Regions from separate parts of the Paenibacillus sp. CAA11 genome, predicted to be linked through region 2. Evidence: a T-box and tRNA genes for the amino acid it is inferred to sense, from the RefSeq annotation. Region 2 holds a T-box; the other holds one or more tRNA genes.

Region 1 (8,914 bases), 2.1 Mb from region 2:
TCCACAAGCACGCCATGAATCGTTGCCGTGGGTGCGAGTTTACGCTCAAGGAAGCCTGTAATCCGGCTGGAGAGAATGGTTGTAGCCATATTGCTGCGCAGCACAGGGACATCCTTCTCTGCGCTGACTTTGATTAATTCCTCCGGCACATCCAGAGAGCGCGTCAAAATAATGCATGGCGTAAGCTCACTGCTGCACAGCCGTTCCATACGGTCTCTGCGCTCCTCCTCCGGAAGCATATGAAAGAAGGCAAGCTCTGTCTTCCCTAGAATTTGTACCCGTTCTGGCGGGTGATATTCGAAGTAACCGGCCATTTCCAGTCCTGGGCGATACAAATCATCTACGGTAATCGACCGTTTGAGGCCTTGTTCACCTGAGACGACCTCTAGTCCAAATTGGTTCACCAATTCTGACACTTTTACTTTTTTAGCCATGTTTGTTCTCCTTTTCCCAAAAATCGGGGCTACCTGTCATTGTATTCATCCTATCGGAAAATGAGCGGTAAATCAATTACAACCGTCTTTTTTCGCATGCGCTTTCAAGAAAAAGAATGCCAAAAGGCCGCCCAGTAGGGCGGCCTTTTCTGTGAATCCTATATTAGTTGAAGAATACGTTCAACTCAGTTTCTTTGTCAAAGATATGAATCTTGTTCATATCAATCGCCAGCTTCACATTGTCACCTTCACGTGTAGTCGAACGTCCATCTACACGGCCAATAACTGTATCATTACCTACGCCGCTCAAGTAGAGGAGCATTTCATGGCCAAGGTTCTCAGTAACGTCTACGCGACCTGTGAAGATAGTTCCAGGAGATGCTTCCAGGAATACTGGCTCTTCATGGATATCCTCAGGACGAACGCCCATGATCACTTCTTTACCAATGTATCCGCCTTGTTTAAGCAGTCCTGCTTTACCTTGCGGTACCTCTACTTTGAGGCCGCTGGAAGTAAAGATCACAGCACCGTTCTCTTCTGTAAGCTGACCGTTGATGAAGTTCATCGTCGGGGAACCAATAAATCCGGCAACGAAGATGTTGGTCGGTTGGTTGTAAAGTTCTTCTGGAGAAGCTGCCTGTTGAATGATGCCGTCCTTCATAACGACGATACGGTCACCCATTGTCATCGCTTCGATCTGATCGTGCGTTACGTAAATACAAGTGGTTTCAAGACGTTTAACCAGCTTTGTAATTTCGGCACGCATCTGACCGCGAAGTTTCGCATCCAAGTTGGAGAGCGGTTCGTCCATCAGGAACACTTGCGGGTTACGCACAATCGCGCGTCCCAAGGCTACCCGTTGACGTTGACCACCGGAGAGTGCTTTTGGTTTACGATCAAGCAAATGCTCGATATCGAGAATCTTAGCCGCTTCACGTACGCGTTGGTCGATCTCTTCCTTCTTCGTCTTACGAAGCTTCAGACCAAACGCCATGTTTTGGTATACGTTCATATGAGGATACAAGGCATAGGATTGGAATACCATTGCAATATCGCGATCCTTAGGAGCTACGTCGTTAACAACGCGATCTCCAATATACAGCTTACCTTCAGAAATTTCTTCAAGACCTGCGATCATACGCAGTGTTGTAGACTTACCACAGCCGGAAGGACCAACCAGTACAAGGAACTCCTTGTCTGCGATATCCAAATTAACATCAACAACGGTTGCTTTGTCGGAACCAGCATATTTCTTGTAGATATGTTCTAAACGTACACCTGCCATGAGATTTGCCCCCTAAGGTAAAATTTAATAATAAGAATGATCAGAAATGAAATCGGATACAATTTATAAGTTTATATTAAACCATTCGTTGTTAGGTTACCACCAACAAACTGCACAAAAAACCTATTTTCTTTTCGTCACTTTATACAATAATAGAGTTAGCTTCACAAGAACCGCATCCCGGAAGCTTCTCACATCAAGTCCGGTCTCCTGCTTAATCTTATCCATGCGGTACAGCAGCGTATTACGATGAATGTATAGGCGCTTCGCCGTCTCACTTACATTGCAGTCCAATTGAAAGAAGGTCTCTAGTGTCGTAAGCGTCTCTGCATCATTGAAGATGCCGGTTCCTACACCCATCTGCTCTATAAAGAGCTTACGCTGACTATCTGGAATGCTGTAAATCAAACGCTCCAGATAGAGATCCCACGGAAGATGAATATGCTCAGACACATGGAACATCCGCCCCATCAGCACGGTCTCTCGTAAGAGCAGCGCCGTCTCGGTAAGCGTACGCAGCGGCACTATCGGCTGGGCTACAGACAGATGGAAGTTACCTACCCACTCATTGGAGATCAATTCATAAATCCCTTGGCACAAATCGAGAAGCATCGCCCGTTCGGCCTCAGTTCCTTCTTCGCTTTCCTCGATAAGCCCTTCTAGTTGGTTCTCCCTTGCAAGAATAATCCATTCTTGATCCTGCAGGGGTATTAAGATTACATCCACGCCAAAATAGCTCCGCAAAAGCTTGTTCAACTTGGTATAGCCCATTTCTGCACTGAGGCTGCTTTCACAGCTGAGTAGAAATGGCACAGCAGAACTCGATAATTTCGACTTGAGTGTCATCTCTTCAGGAATATCAGTGCTCAGATTACCACTCTTTAGCTGCTGATGAAGCCAGTGGCCAAACTGCCTCATGACGGTTTCCTCATCACTCTTCACAAAGGCTGGCGATGCTTCCCCCGACTTCGCTGCCGTCTGAAGAAGAAGCTCCACCAGCTTTCGCTCAGATTCAGTTAAGCTAGATGCATCCATCTCCCACAACAAAACGGAGGAATTCTCATACTTCCATGGAAAAAGAAGCTTGCCTGCCCGCTCGGCAGAACTATTCCCCGCATCCCCGGTTACTCGCGTCCATTGCTGCAGATCCATCGCTCTCTCTTGAAGAGGCTGACCAAGTACGTTTTCCAACTGCTGTTTAAGGATCAATATCTCCATAAAAAACGCCTTTCCTATCTATTTTGGAATATGGTTCATTTTAACACATCCAATGCCAGACCTCACCTTTATGAATTTATACAGCTTAGACACAAAGGACTTAAACATAACAAAAAACCGCTAACCAAATGGTTAACGGTCTCTTGTACAGCGGATGAGCCATGAAGGACTCGAACCTTCGACACCCTGATTAAAAGTCAGGTGCTCTACCAACTGAGCTAATGGCTCTTACTTACTGGTGGAGGCTGATGGATTCGAACCACCGAACTCGACGAGAACAGATTTACAGTCTGCTGCGTTTGGCCACTTCGCTAAGCCTCCAAAACAAAAAGTGGCTCGGGACGGAATCGAACCGCCGACACGAGGATTTTCAGTCCTCTGCTCTACCGACTGAGCTACCGAGCCATAATACTATTTAGTCAAAAAAATAAAGTGGCGGCTATGAACCTCCCCACTTACGTGTTCGACCAAGCAATTGGGATATGAATGGCGGAACCGACGGGATTCGAACCCGCGATCTCCTGCGTGACAGGCAGGCATGTTAGGCCTCTACACCACGGTTCCGCAATATTCATAATGGTGCCGGCGAGAGGACTTGAACCCCCAACCTACTGATTACAAGTCAGTTGCTCTACCAGTTGAGCTACACCGGCACATATGGTGGAGGCTGAGGGGTTCGAACCCCCGACCCTCTGCTTGTAAGGCAGATGCTCTCCCAGCTGAGCTAAGCCTCCATATGTTATATATAGTTATTGGTAGCGGCGGAGGGGATCGAACCCCCGACCTCACGGGTATGAACCGTACGCTCTAGCCAGCTGAGCTACGCCGCCATAATATTCAAGTTCCATGAATGATTGTTCGATGGCGGAGAGAGAGGGATTCGAACCCTCGCACCACTTACGCAGTCTAACCCCTTAGCAGAGGGTCCCCTTATAGCCACTTGGGTATCTCTCCAAAAGCAATACATTCAAGTTGATCCTTGAAAACTGGATACGAAACGTCATTGCGCTTTACACTCTAAATAGGATAAGCCCTCGACCGATTAGTACTGGTCAGCTCCATGCATTGCTGCACTTCCACCTCCAGCCTATCTACCTCGTCGTCTTCAAGGGGTCTTACTAATTGGGAAATCTCATCTTGAGGGGGGCTTCACGCTTAGATGCTTTCAGCGCTTATCCCTTCCGCACTTAGCTACCCAGCTGTGCTCCTGGCGGAACAACTGGTGCACCAGCGGTGCGTCCATCCCGGTCCTCTCGTACTAAGGACAGCTCCTCTCAAATTTCCTACGCCCACGACAGATAGGGACCGAACTGTCTCACGACGTTCTGAACCCAGCTCGCGTACCGCTTTAATGGGCGAACAGCCCAACCCTTGGGACCTACTTCAGCCCCAGGATGCGATGAGCCGACATCGAGGTGCCAAACCTCCCCGTCGATGTGGACTCTTGGGGGAGATAAGCCTGTTATCCCCAGGGTAGCTTTTATCCGTTGAGCGATGGCCCTTCCATGCGGTACCACCGGATCACTAAGCCCGACTTTCGTCCCTGCTCGACTTGTCAGTCTCGCAGTCAAGCTCCCTTTTGCCTTTGCACTCTTCGAATGATTTCCAACCATTCTGAGGGAACCTTGGGGCGCCTCCGTTACTCTTTAGGAGGCGACCGCCCCAGTCAAACTGCCCACCTGACACTGTCCCCGCACCGGATTACGGTACCAGGTTAGAACTCCGATACGATCAGGGTGGTATCCCAACGTCGCCTCCACCGAAGCTGGCGCTCCGGCTTCCTAGGCTCCCACCTATCCTGTACAAATCGTATCAAAGTCCAATATCAAGCTGCAGTAAAGCTCCATGGGGTCTTTCCGTCTTGTCGCGGGTAACCTGCATCTTCACAGGTATTAAAATTTCACCGGATCTCTCGTTGAGACAGCGCCCAAGTCGTTACGCCATTCGTGCGGGTCAGAATTTACCTGACAAGGAATTTCGCTACCTTAGGACCGTTATAGTTACGGCCGCCGTTTACTGGGGCTTCGGTTCACAGCTTCGGGATTACTCCCTAACCGCTCCCCTTAACCTTCCAGCACCGGGCAGGCGTCAGCCCGTATACTTCGCCTTGCGGCTTCGCACAGACCTGTGTTTTTGCTAAACAGTCGCTTGGGCCTTTTCACTGCGGCCCCCTCGGGCTATTCACCCTACCGAGGCACCCCTTCTCCCGAAGTTACGGGGTCATTTTGCCGAGTTCCTTAACGAGAGTTCTTCCGCGCGCCTTAGAATTCTCTTCTCGCCTACCTGTGTCGGTTTACGGTACGGGCACCTTCACCTGGCTAGAGGCTTTTCTTGGCAGTGTGAGATCATGACCTTCGCTACTGTAATTTTCACTCCCCATCACAGCCCAGCCTTAAAGTGTGCGGATTTGCCTACACACCAGCCTCACTGCTTGGACGGACATCCATCAGTCCGCGTCACTACCCTGCTGCGTCACCCCATCGCTCATAACGGTTTACGGTGGTACAGGAATTTCCACCTGTTGTCCTTCGACTACGCCTTTCGGCCTCGCCTTAGGTCCCGACTTACCCTGAGCGGACGAACCTTCCTCAGGAACCCTTAGGCTTTCGGCGGATCAGATTCTCACTGATCTTTTCGTTACTCATACCGGCATTCTCACTTGTGTACTCTCCAGCGCTCCTTACGGTACACCTTCAACGCATACACAACGCTCCCCTACCCCTGATGCAAAGCATCAAGCCATAGCTTCGGTGGTGTGTTTAGCCCCGTTACATTTTCGGCGCAGAGTCACTCGACCAGTGAGCTATTACGCACTCTTTAAATGGTGGCTGCTTCTAAGCCAACATCCTGGTTGTCTGTGCAACTCCACATCCTTTCCCACTTAACACACACTTGGGGACCTTAGCTGATGGTCTGGGCTGTTTCCCTTTTGACAATGGATCTTAGCACTCACTGTCTGACTCCCGGATATGAGTCCATGGCATTCGGAGTTTGACTGAGCTTGGTAACCCTTGGCGGGCCCCGCACCCAATCAGTGCTCTACCTCCACGACTCTTTTCTTCCGAGGCTAGCCCTAAAGCTATTTCGGGGAGAACCAGCTATCTCCGAGTTCGATTGGAATTTCTCCGCTACCCCCACCTCATCCCCGAACTTTTCAACGTTCGTGGGTTCGGGCCTCCAGTGCGTGTTACCGCACCTTCACCCTGGACAGGGGTAGATCACACGGTTTCGGGTCTACGCCCACGTACTCAATTCGCCCTATTCAGACTCGCTTTCGCTGCGGCTTCGGCTCTTCACCTTAACCTTGCACGGGAACGTAACTCGCCGGTTCATTCTACAAAAGGCACGCCATCATCCATATAGAGGACTCTGACTTCTTGTAAGCACACGGTTTCAGGTTCTGTTTCACTCCCCTTCCGGGGTGCTTTTCACCTTTCCCTCACGGTACTGCTTCGCTATCGGTCGCTAGGGAGTATTTAGCCTTACCAGATGGTCCTGGCGGATTCATACGGGGTTTCACGTGCCCCGCACTACTCGGGATCCGTCTCGGAGGGAACACATTTTCACCTACAGGGCTTTTACCTTCTCTGGCGGGCCTTTCCAGACCTCTTCAACTAACCTGTTCCTTTGTAACTCCATGTGAGACGTCCCACAACCCCAGAGAGCAAGCTCTCTGGTTTAGGCTGTTCCGCGTTCGCTCGCCGCTACTGACGGAATCACTCTTGTTTTCTCTTCCTCAGGGTACTTAGATGTTTCAGTTCCCCTGGTCTGCCTCTTCACACCCTATGTATTCAGGTATGAGTGACTGGCTATTACACCAGCCGGGTTTCCCCATTCGGACATCCCCGGATCAAAGCTTGCTTACAGCTCCCCGAGGCCGTATCGTTGTTCGCCACGTCCTTCTTCGGCTCCTAGCGCCTAGGCATCCTCCGTGTGCTCTTAATAGCTTAACCTAATCGCTCGGATTTTGGACCGACACGTTCTGTTGTTCCTTGGTTTCTCGATTGAAATGAATCAAGGTTGAAACCCACTCACAAAGGATCGATCGTCTCCAAAATACCTCGCTCTGTAGCTATCACTTCACTTGTTCTCTTCGATCACAAGTTTCAGCTAAAGAGATGTTTCTAAAACGCAATTTCGTTTCGTTATCCAGTTTTCAAGGATCAAGAATTAGAACTTTTATGGTGGAGCCAAGCGGGATCGAACCGCTGACCTCCTGCTTGCAAGGCAGGCGCTCTCCCAGCTGAGCTATGGCCCCATATTATTTGTTAGGAATGGTGGGCCCTAGTGGACTCGAACCACCGACCTCACCCTTATCAGGGGTGCGCTCTAACCAGCTGAGCTAAGGGCCCTAACATTATGCAATTAATGTAACCCAAAAAACGGGTTGCGCTTGGCGACGTCCTACTCTCCCAGGACCCTGCGGTCCAAGTACCATTGGCGCTGGAGGGCTTAACGGTCGTGTTCGGGATGGGTACGTGTGGAACCCCTCCGCCATCATCACCAAACGCATGAGAGTTCGAACTCTCAAAACTGACCAACGAGTGAGATCGTTTGGTTAACTCCAGGTTAACCGATATTTGAATGTCTTCACCACCGAAGACGATTCTCCATAGAAAGGAGGTGATCCAGCCGCACCTTCCGATACGGCTACCTTGTTACGACTTCACCCCAATCGTCTACCCCACCTTCGGCGGCTGGCCCCCTTGCGGGTTACCTCACCGACTTCGGGTGTTGTAAACTCTCGTGGTGTGACGGGCGGTGTGTACAAGACCCGGGAACGTATTCACCGCGGCATGCTGATCCGCGATTACTAGCAATTCCGACTTCATGCAGGCGAGTTGCAGCCTGCAATCCGAACTGAGACCGGCTTTTCTAGGATTCGCTCCAGATCGCTCCTTCGCTTCCCGTTGTACCGGCCATTGTAGTACGTGTGTAGCCCAGGTCATAAGGGGCATGATGATTTGACGTCATCCCCACCTTCCTCCGGTTTGTCACCGGCAGTCACTCTAGAGTGCCCAGCTCGACCTGCTGGCAACTAAAGTTAAGGGTTGCGCTCGTTGCGGGACTTAACCCAACATCTCACGACACGAGCTGACGACAACCATGCACCACCTGTCTCCTCTGTCCCGAAAGAAAGGTACATCTCTGTACCGGTCAGAGGGATGTCAAGACCTGGTAAGGTTCTTCGCGTTGCTTCGAATTAAACCACATACTCCACTGCTTGTGCGGGTCCCCGTCAATTCCTTTGAGTTTCAGTCTTGCGACCGTACTCCCCAGGCGGAATGCTTAATGTGTTAACTTCGGCACCAAGGGTATCGAAACCCCTAACACCTAGCATTCATCGTTTACGGCGTGGACTACCAGGGTATCTAATCCTGTTTGCTCCCCACGCTTTCGCGCCTCAGCGTCAGTTACAGCCCAGAGAGTCGCCTTCGCCACTGGTGTTCCTCCACATCTCTACGCATTTCACCGCTACACGTGGAATTCCACTCTCCTCTTCTGCACTCAAGCCACCCAGTTTCCAGTGCGACCCGGAGTTGAGCTCCAGGATTAAACACCAGACTTAAATGGCCGCCTGCGCGCGCTTTACGCCCAATAATTCCGGACAACGCTTGCCCCCTACGTATTACCGCGGCTGCTGGCACGTAGTTAGCCGGGGCTTTCTTCTCAGGTACCGTCACCTCAAGAGCAGTTACTCTCTCAAGCGTTCTTCCCTGGCAACAGAGCTTTACGATCCGAAAACCTTCATCACTCACGCGGCGTTGCTCCGTCAGACTTTCGTCCATTGCGGAAGATTCCCTACTGCTGCCTCCCGTAGGAGTCTGGGCCGTGTCTCAGTCCCAGTGTGGCCGTTCACCCTCTCAGGTCGGCTACGCATCGTCGCCTTGGTGAGCCGTTACCCCACCAACTAGCTAATGCGCCGCAGGCCCATCCGTAAGTGACAGATTGCTCCGTCTTTCCCAAATCCCTCATG
Region 2 (8,914 bases):
ATAAGGCCTCCACACTGATTTTGGCATCCGTGCTTGTCCAATCTGCTACGCCGCAGGAGACTGAAACTTGCGGTTTCGTGTTCATATAGATGCTTTCCCGTATCATCTCGGCCACCAGTGCGCCTTCCTCAGCTCGCATCCCCGGCAAATAAACAGCAAGCTCTTCTCCTCCCCACCGGGCGGCAATATCTTTGTCCCGGATCGTGGATCTAACTATATCACACACTTGCCTAAGAACGCGGTCCCCGCTTTGGTGCCCAAAGGTGTCGTTAACCTGTTTGAAATAGTCAATATCTACAATAATCAAGGTGCCAGATTCATCCTGCTTCTGAAGCCCCTGAACAACATCATCCAAATAATGGCGTGCATAAAGCCCTGTCAGCATATCTCGGTCGGCCATCAGCTGCACCTCAGCATGAAGTGAGGCATTGGCAACAGCCAGACCAATATGGCTCGCAAGCACCTGAAGAAGCTTATAGTTATCATATGAAAAATAATGGGCATTTCGATGGGCAAGCATAATGGTACCATTCACTTCTCCGCGAATAAAAACAGGTGCCGCGATCAGCGATCTAGCCCCAGTCACGTCCATCATCTTGGACTTAACCTTGCCGTATTTTTTGTAGTCGGACAATATGACCGGCTCCCGGGTGGAGAGAACTAACCCGCAAAAGCCGTAATCACTTGGAAAGGGCTCCTCATTCAGCGCAGGCACATTGGATGCCATAATCTTGAATTGATCCCTCTCCCGGTCCAGCTGAGACAAGCAGCAATATTCTGCTTTAAAAATGTGAATCAGCTCATCGGTCGTAAATTTGAATACCTCTTCCAGCCGCAAGCTACGATTAATTTGCTGCGCAAGCTCGTTAATCAAGCGCAGCTCATGAATCAGCAGATTGGATTGTTCATATAATCTGGCATTCTCAAACGCCGTCCCCGCCGTGTCTGCTAGAATATTAATGAGCTGAAGATCAATATCATCCGCTGCCTCCTTAGAGACGGTAAGGAGAAGCACCCCGTATGCCCCCTGCTTACCTACCAGAGGCACAGCGACCTCCAGAATGGGCCCGTCCTCTCCCAGAACCTCCTCTTTAAGCAGAGTAGCCTCCATAAAGGCTCTTACCGACAGCTTGTCACTGCTGTTCTTCCCTTCGAAGCGAAGCGATCTGATCCTGGAATCACGGCTAGGGTGATCCTGAGACATAAGCAGTTCTATATTAGCCTTTGGATAAAGCTCTGTCATAATATCAAACACTTCTGTCAGAACGGCATCAACATTAATCTTGTCGTGCAGCCGCTGTACCGCCCGAAATAGAGCGGCCCTTCGCTTGGCTTCACGATTGGCCTGCTTGCGGAGAATGAGCAAATCCACTACAAATAAATTCTCCAATGCTCGGTAGAAGCAGGAACGAAAAAACTTAGACTGCGCGGTAAACAAATTAAGGCTGTCGATACTGCTAAGGCCAACACAGACAAGTGCCGCGAAAATCTCACAGCTTCGCTTGGTCCGCACAGGAACGGCTACAGCTCCAACCCCTTCATATTCAGCTGTAGAAACAGCGCCTCGAGCCAAAGCAAGCTCTACAGCACGCTTGGCCGCCTTGACCTTATCATTCAGGCCAGGCACGGTTCCTTCCACCAGCTCTCCGGTATGGTCTGTAACAAACCACTCGCTTTCTTCCAGATCTTCGATCGGAAGAGCATCGGAAGCCCAAACGGAAAAGCCTGACTTCAGCAGCGGCTCTAGATAAGGAAAATCGTAATTGGTAATATCCAGTTCCTCCAGCCAGGAATTTGGAGCAGTAACAGGGTCCAGACTGCCGGAATTCGATGAAAGCGATACTGTTTGTTTATGCACCCCTGGATATTCACGAGGATATTCTGCCATAAGAAGCTCCTTAATAACGCCCTGTTCCGGCGGCGTAAATGTTCTTGCTCGAAAGGTAAATATTAAAAAAGCCATATGAATTTAACTTTCAATGGCTCCTCATCTCCTATATTCTACTATTTCCATGATCATTTTGCATTAACTATGAGTAAGAAACCGTGATTTTTTTAGTGCAAAAGCCCTATCGACAAAATATTACTTTTTCATTTATGGTTCGCCGCCTTGACTTTTAGTGGGGTTTTCATATAATATTTATTGTTGAAAAAGACTGGATAGAGTCTTTCCCAGGGCGTAATATTGTGTCACCCTCACGGAGTCGTAACTGACGTTGACAGCGGCTGAACTTTCATGTCAGTAGAGCGGAGCTTTCTATCCATCCGCCCATCATAACGGCATCCGGCGCAAAGTGTAGCCCCAAACTTAAATTTCTTTATAAAAGGAGTCTACCTATACAATGGCACGTTACACTGGTCCTAAATTTAAACTCAGCCGCCGCCTGGGCATTTCCCTGAGCGGTACTGGCAAAGAATTGAAGCGTCCGTTCCCTCCGGGACAACACGGACCGAACCAACGGAGAAAAATCAGCAACTACGGTATGCAGCTGCAAGAGAAACAAAAGCTTCGTCACATGTACGGCTTGGGTGAGAAGCAATTCCGCACCCTGTTCTCTAGAGCTCACAAAATGGCCGGTATTGCTGGTGAGAACTTCATGTTCTTGCTCGAAAGCCGTCTGGACAACCTCGTTTACCGTCTGGGATTCGCTAACTCCCGTGCAGGCGCACGTCAATTGGTATCCCACGGTCACGTAACAGTTAACGGTAAGAAAGTAGACGTTGCTTCCTACCTCGTTAACCCTGGCGATGTAATCGGTCTGCGTGAAAGAAGCCGCGGCTTGACTTCCGTTAAGGAAGCTCTGGAGAACCGCACGCATCTTCCAGCTTACCTGGAGTACAACGAGAATGCTGTAGAAGGCAAGTACATCCGTCTTCCTGAGCGTGCTGAGCTTTCTCAAGATATCGACGAGAAGCAAATCGTCGAATTCTACAACCGTTAATCTTCAAGAAGATAATCCCGGCTGCCCCTGGCAACCGGGATTTTTCTTATGCTCTGCCCCCTTCACGTTAGACAATTCGAAGCTTTGCGAATTTTCGCTTGCCCACTTGAACGATGTCCCCGTTAGAGACTGTTATCGCTGTGTTATAATCTTCAACCTTCTTCTCATTGAGCTTCATAGCTCCCTGCTGAATACTTCGTCTTGCTTCGCTGTTAGATGATGCAAAACCTAATAATGCAAGAAGCTTGATGGGATGAATACGCCCACTCTCAAGTTCAGAGAAGTGGATGTTCTTCTCTTCCACTTCCACCGGAAGAGACCGCTGCTGAAATACAGTAATAAAATGCTCCTGGGCAGCTTCAGCCGCATTCAGACCATGATACATCCGCACAAGGGTGTAAGCCAGCTTCATTTTCACATTACGGGGATGCAGTGTTCCTGTCTCTAGCCCTTCCTCAAGAAGAGTTAGCTCTTCATTAGACAAATCCGTAACCAGCATAAAGTACTTCGTCATTTGCTCATCCGGAATAGACATCGCCTTGCCGTAAATCTCATTGGGCGCTTCATCGATGCCAATGTAGTTCCCCAAGCTTTTGCTCATTTTCTTGACGCCATCCAATCCCTTAAGCAAAGGCGTCATCATCACAACCTGTGGCTCTAACGCGTATTCTTTCTGCAGGGTACGCCCCATGAGCAGATTGAATTTCTGATCCGTCCCGCCAAGCTCCACATCGCTTTGCAAGACCACCGAATCCATCCCCTGCATTAGCGGATAAAAGAACTCATGAATGCTGATCGGCGCCCCACTCTGGTATCGCTTTGTAAAATCATCCCGTTCCAGCATACGAGCCACAGTGACCTTGGCAGCCAGCTTAACTACATCCGAGAAGGTCATCGGAGACAACCATTCCGAATTAAAGAGAACCTGTGTTTTCTCGGGATCAAGAATTTTAAAAATCTGCTGCCGGTAGGTCTCGGCATTACGAAGCACATCCTCTTCCGTAAGCTCCTTTCGCGTCTCTGATTTGCCCGTAGGATCGCCAATTCGGCCCGTAAAATCACCGATGATTAGCTGAACCTGATGTCCGAGCTCCTGAAATTGACGGAGCTTCTGCATCACTACCGTGTGTCCAATGTGAATATCAGGTGCTGAAGGGTCGAGCCCCAGCTTAACCTTTAGAGGCACGCCGCTAATTACGGATTTCATGACTTTACGCTCTAGCGCCTCTTCCGGTACAATCTCCACAACACCTCTGGCCAGACACTTTAGCTGCCTCTTCACTTCCTCTGCTTGAGCATGGGTTAATTCCTTCCCATCCATCTCTTCTTAACCTCCCTATCGCGCTTAAATATCAACAAACACAAAAAGGCTCCTTCTCATCCCAAGGGACGAGAAGGAGCACCCGCGTTACCACCCTAGTTAAAACCGCATGAGCTAAAACAAACTTTAGCCTTACGGTTTTCACCTCATTCTTATAACGGCCACCCGATGCGAACTACTGACGAGCCTCACAGGCCTCATGTTCATCCGCACAGCTCCAGACGGTAATTCAAAGGGGGCCGCTCCTCGGTTCGCACCATCCACCGTTTCTCTGCACAGCCGGTAATCCACCTTCTACTAAGTCCTTCTAAGCTTTTTGCATATTTAGCTTTAAAGATCTTTATAACATAATCAGATAATAAAAACAATACAGGTGAGCACGGACTTTGGCCCTAATCCATCCTTACCAGGTCAAAAGTCCAGTTCAAACTGATATTTTTATGCTATAATGTTGCTGTTATAAAGGAGGATGCCCATGGCACTAAAGAAAGAAAAGAATCCGGACAAGCAATCCCTTGGATCCGCACGCAAGGGTCGGCGGGTATGGAAGGTCCTACTGTGGCTGTTCGTGCTCGGTTTAGCCGGAATCTTATTTGTCGGCGGCGCCGTCTTTGGATATGTCTCTGCCATCGTAAAGGATGATCCGGTACGGTCAAGAACAGCCATTGAGGAGCAAATCAGTAACAGTAATGTTACTGGATTTGTATACTTCCGTGACGGTACGCCAATCGGGCAGCTGCTTTCGGAAGGAGACCGAAGGCCGGTCGATTACAAAGAAATACCTTCAATTGTAATTGATGCAGTGCTCGCCATTGAAGATAACCATTTCTACGAACACATAGGCGTGGATATGAAGGGAACTCTGCGGGCCGTAAAGGAGCGGCTGCTCAATGAGAGTGTACAGACTGGGGGCAGTACGCTTACCCAGCAGCTGGCTAGACGCGTCTTTCTGAATTTGGACCGGACCGACAACCGGAAGGTTAAAGAGATGCTGCTTGCACTCAGATTAGAGCGCTTCCTTTCCAAGGAAGAAATCATCACTGCCTATTTGAACAAAGTTCCCTTCGGGAACGGTTCAAGCGGATACAATGTATATGGCATTAAAGCGGCAGCCCGCGGCATTTTTGGGATCACAGACCTCAAGAAGCTAAACATTGCAGAATGTGCCTATTTGGCAGGTCTACCCCAGCTGCCTTCAGCTTACTCTGCGTTTAACGGTAAAGGTAACTTTAACGAAGACGCCTTTAAGCGGGCCATTAAGCGCCAGCAGCTTGTTCTTCAGCGGATGCTGGAGGAGAATAAGATCACACAGGCTCAGTACGAGGAGGCTCTTGCCTTTGACATTAAAGGGGCTCTTGCTCCTAAGGCCAAGAAGGCTTACGAGAATTACCCGTATTTAATGTTTGAGACGGAACGCCAAGGTGCTCAGATCATCGCTATGCTGAACAATCCAACACTGAAGAAGAGCGACTTGTCCAAAAAGGAGAACAGTCAGCTGCTTCAGGACGCCAGACAACAGCTGATGACCGGAGGATACCAGATCTATACAACCATCGACAAGAAGGTTTATGCAGCAATGCATAAAGTATCCGATAATCCCGACAACTTCTCTCCTACCAGTAAGGCGAAAGGTCTGGAACAGGTAGCAGGCATCATGATCGACCATAAGACTGGCGCTATTCTGGGCATGATTGAAGGCCGTGATTTCTATACCGAAGAAATGAATTATGCCACCCAGATGGTACGTCAGCCCGGCTCAACCATGAAGCCAATTGCCGCTTATCTGCCTGCACTTGAAGAAGGCTTGATTCAGCCAGCAAGCATCATTGATGATTCGCCTGTCATTCTCAGAAACTATCATATTCCTGTCAACTCTTCCGGCGGCTATAAGGGCCTTGTCACTGCGCGTACAGCGCTGAATGAGTCCCGTAATATTCCGGCTCTCAAGCTGTTTAATGATAAGGTTGGTATCGAGAAAGCTTGGGCATTCGCGAAGAAGCTTGGAATCACAACGATTCAGGACGAGGATTATCAGGCACAGACCGGGGTTCTCGGAGGGCTTCGCTATGGAGTCACTGTCGAAGAGCTCACCAATGCCTACGGTTCAATTGCGAATGCAGGCGTATTTAATGACTCCTATATGATCGAGAAGATTGTGGATCCTAAGGGAAATGTAGTTTATCAGCACACCCCAGAGCCTAAACGGGTATTTTCGAAGCAAACGGCTTATTTAATGACCGATATGCTTCGTACCGTAATTTCCGAGTCAGGTTCTACCGGACATTCCATCGCATCCGACTTCAAGAAGTACGGGCAAATTCCGGCGGTTGGGAAGACTGGAACTACGCAGAATTATGCGGACGTATGGTTTGAAGGTTACACTCCGGATGTAACGCTTGGCATATGGATCGGATATACAGAGCAGGTAAATACACTGACCAGTGATGGAAAAAAACGCGCCCGCAAAATCTGGGCCAAAGTGATGAACGAAGTTACGTCAAGCGTGCCTGAGCGCTTTACAACAACCAGCTTCAAGAAACCGGATGGTATTGTTAAGAAGACGGTTTCCGGATTCAGCGGCCTGCTGCCTACTGCTCTCACACAACAAGCTGGCAAACTGAATACCGATATTTTTAATGTTAAATATGTTCCAACTAAATCGGATAATGTGCTGGTTCGTGCCAAATACGTCACATATAACGGGGTCAACTACATTCCGCGAGAAGGGACTCCTAATGACATGGTTCGCGAAAAGATCGTTATGCGCAGGGATAAGCCCATCAAGGAGCTGATAGACGACTTGCAGAAGGCCTTCTCGAAGATGAGGGGCGGACACCGGGATATTAGCTATTATATTCCGAGAGATGCGAGAGAAGATGCGCCTACCAAGGTTGATCCTCGTCAGGATGACGGGCAGGCCCCTTCCTCGCCTTCCAATGTGTCCATTTCAGCTAGCGGAGGTAAAGCAACGATCTCCTTTGCCAAGAATGGCGAGAAGGATGTTGTTGGTTACAGACTTTATCGCTCTGTCAACGGCAGTGCCTTTAAGCACACCGAGTCTCTTCTCACTGGAGAAGGAACGAAATTCGGAGTATCCTCCGCATCAGGGAGTGGTTATTCCTACTATGTAACTGCGGTGGATGTAGCGGGGAAGGAATCCGCACCAAGTGCTGTCGTATCCGTCGACGGTTCAGGAACCAGCGCAGCTCCTGGAACACCTGACAGCAAGGATCCAACGGGTTCAGGCGCCTCCTTGGGCGACAGCACAGCTCCTTCGACCCCTGAGGGGTTACACGGGAAGCTAAGCGATACCGGGGTCGTCCTGACTTGGAGCAGCAATGCTTCTGATGAGATGATTACAGGCTATAACATTTACTTCTCCAGTAATGATGGCAATTACACACTGGTGGGAACCTCAAGAACTCCGAAGTACGAATATTCAGCAGCAACAATTAGCGGGTATTTCCGGGTTTCTGCCGTAAGTGCATTAGGCGAGTCAGGCCTCTCGCCCTCAATAAGAGTTGAAAAGAGTTAATGAGAAAGGCGCCGAAATAAAATTCGGCGCCTTTCTTATCGTCTCTAGCACTATACTACAGGCCTACAAAGCTCTCCCTGGCCGTTTAAGCCACTTTCCTTTCAACTGTCCTATTCCTGGTGACGGCAGCTCTATAAGCCTTATAAAGCCCTTTTATGAGTATTCTGAGAAGCTGAACCATTCGAATACCTTTTGGGGAATACTTGCAGCTGAATCAGCCTAGCTCAAGATGCCGCACCATGTCACTTAAAATCTCATATGAACGGCGAGAGGCTTCTGCTGTGAATTCCGCAAAATTAACGTGTGCCGATCCATCTGCTTTGTCAGACATAGAACGCAGCACAACATAAGGAACATCATTCATATGGCATACCTGCGCTACCGCAGAGCCCTCCATCTCGACGCATGCCCCCTGAAATGTGTCATACAAATTCCGCACAGTGTCACGGCTTGCAACAAACTGATCCCCTGACAGCACCCGTCCGACCAAATAGTTCTTAGACTGAATATTCCGAGCGCAGGCTTCCTTGGCTAGCTCGATTAGCGAAGAATCGGCAGGAAAATCCGATACCTCCTGGTAAGGAATGACGCCTCTCGAATATCCCAATGGAGTAACATCCATGTCATGCTGCTGACAGGAGGAGGAAATGACGATATCTCCAATATTAAGCTTAGGATCAACTGCACCCGCTACCCCGGTGAACAATACCTTCTGTGCACCAAAGTGATCAATCAAGATTTGAGTGGTAGCTGCAGCATTCACCTTGCCAACGCCCGACTTACACACCATGACCTCGCGCCCATGCAGCAAGCCGCCAGTAAAGCGAATGCCGGCATGTACATGCTCCTGTTTGTCACTCATATCACGAAGCAGCAGTTCAATTTCTTCATCCATCGCACCTAAAATTCCAATTGTACTCATATCCATTCACTCCCGTCCAGTATCGATTTAAACCTGCCCTAAACTCCAAAAAAAGCTCCTTAGCAGGAGCTTTCTTTGATTCACGTACAATAACCTTTTTCATATATATCTTATTTATTATACTTCCTTCGTATTCAATACGGCGAAGCTTCTCTTTATAAATGACTTACAGACAATCTGAGGATCGTCTCATG

What was found. The T-box of region 2 lies ahead of tyrS (tyrosine--tRNA ligase). A T-box ahead of a tRNA ligase gene usually reads a tRNA of that ligase, here a tRNA-Tyr.
Region 1: it has a tRNA-Tyr gene. The T-box ahead of tyrS (tyrosine--tRNA ligase) is inferred to sense a tRNA for this amino acid. The anticodon was not compared.

Annotation. Positions count from the first base shown of each region.
Region 1 is NZ_CP028922.1:141,211-150,124, reverse strand. Features, by position in the region: gene hprK (HPr(Ser) kinase/phosphatase) at 1-434, opposite strand, end outside; gene DCC85_RS00750 (ABC transporter ATP-binding protein) at 598-1,719, opposite strand; gene DCC85_RS00745 (PucR family transcriptional regulator) at 1,843-2,937, opposite strand; tRNA gene DCC85_RS00740 (tRNA-Lys) at 3,093-3,165, opposite strand; tRNA gene DCC85_RS00735 (tRNA-Tyr) at 3,174-3,258, opposite strand; tRNA gene DCC85_RS00730 (tRNA-Phe) at 3,270-3,342, opposite strand; tRNA gene DCC85_RS00725 (tRNA-Asp) at 3,425-3,501, opposite strand; tRNA gene DCC85_RS00720 (tRNA-Thr) at 3,515-3,590, opposite strand; tRNA gene DCC85_RS00715 (tRNA-Val) at 3,596-3,671, opposite strand; tRNA gene DCC85_RS00710 (tRNA-Met) at 3,691-3,767, opposite strand; tRNA gene DCC85_RS00705 (tRNA-Ser) at 3,800-3,891, opposite strand; rRNA gene DCC85_RS00700 (23S ribosomal RNA) at 3,960-6,890, opposite strand; tRNA gene DCC85_RS00695 (tRNA-Ala) at 7,120-7,195, opposite strand; tRNA gene DCC85_RS00690 (tRNA-Ile) at 7,213-7,289, opposite strand; rRNA gene rrf (5S ribosomal RNA) at 7,329-7,445, opposite strand; rRNA gene DCC85_RS00680 (16S ribosomal RNA) at 7,554-8,914, opposite strand, start outside.
Region 2 is NZ_CP028922.1:2,963,969-2,972,882, forward strand. Features, by position in the region: gene DCC85_RS13775 (sensor domain-containing diguanylate cyclase) at 1-1,963, opposite strand, end outside; gene rpsD (30S ribosomal protein S4) at 2,343-2,942, shown strand; gene tyrS (tyrosine--tRNA ligase) at 3,010-4,263, opposite strand; T-box leader at 4,325-4,582, opposite strand; gene DCC85_RS13790 (transglycosylase domain-containing protein) at 4,739-7,798, shown strand; gene DCC85_RS13795 (5'-methylthioadenosine/adenosylhomocysteine nucleosidase) at 8,013-8,726, opposite strand; gene ccpA (catabolite control protein A) at 8,876-8,914, opposite strand, start outside.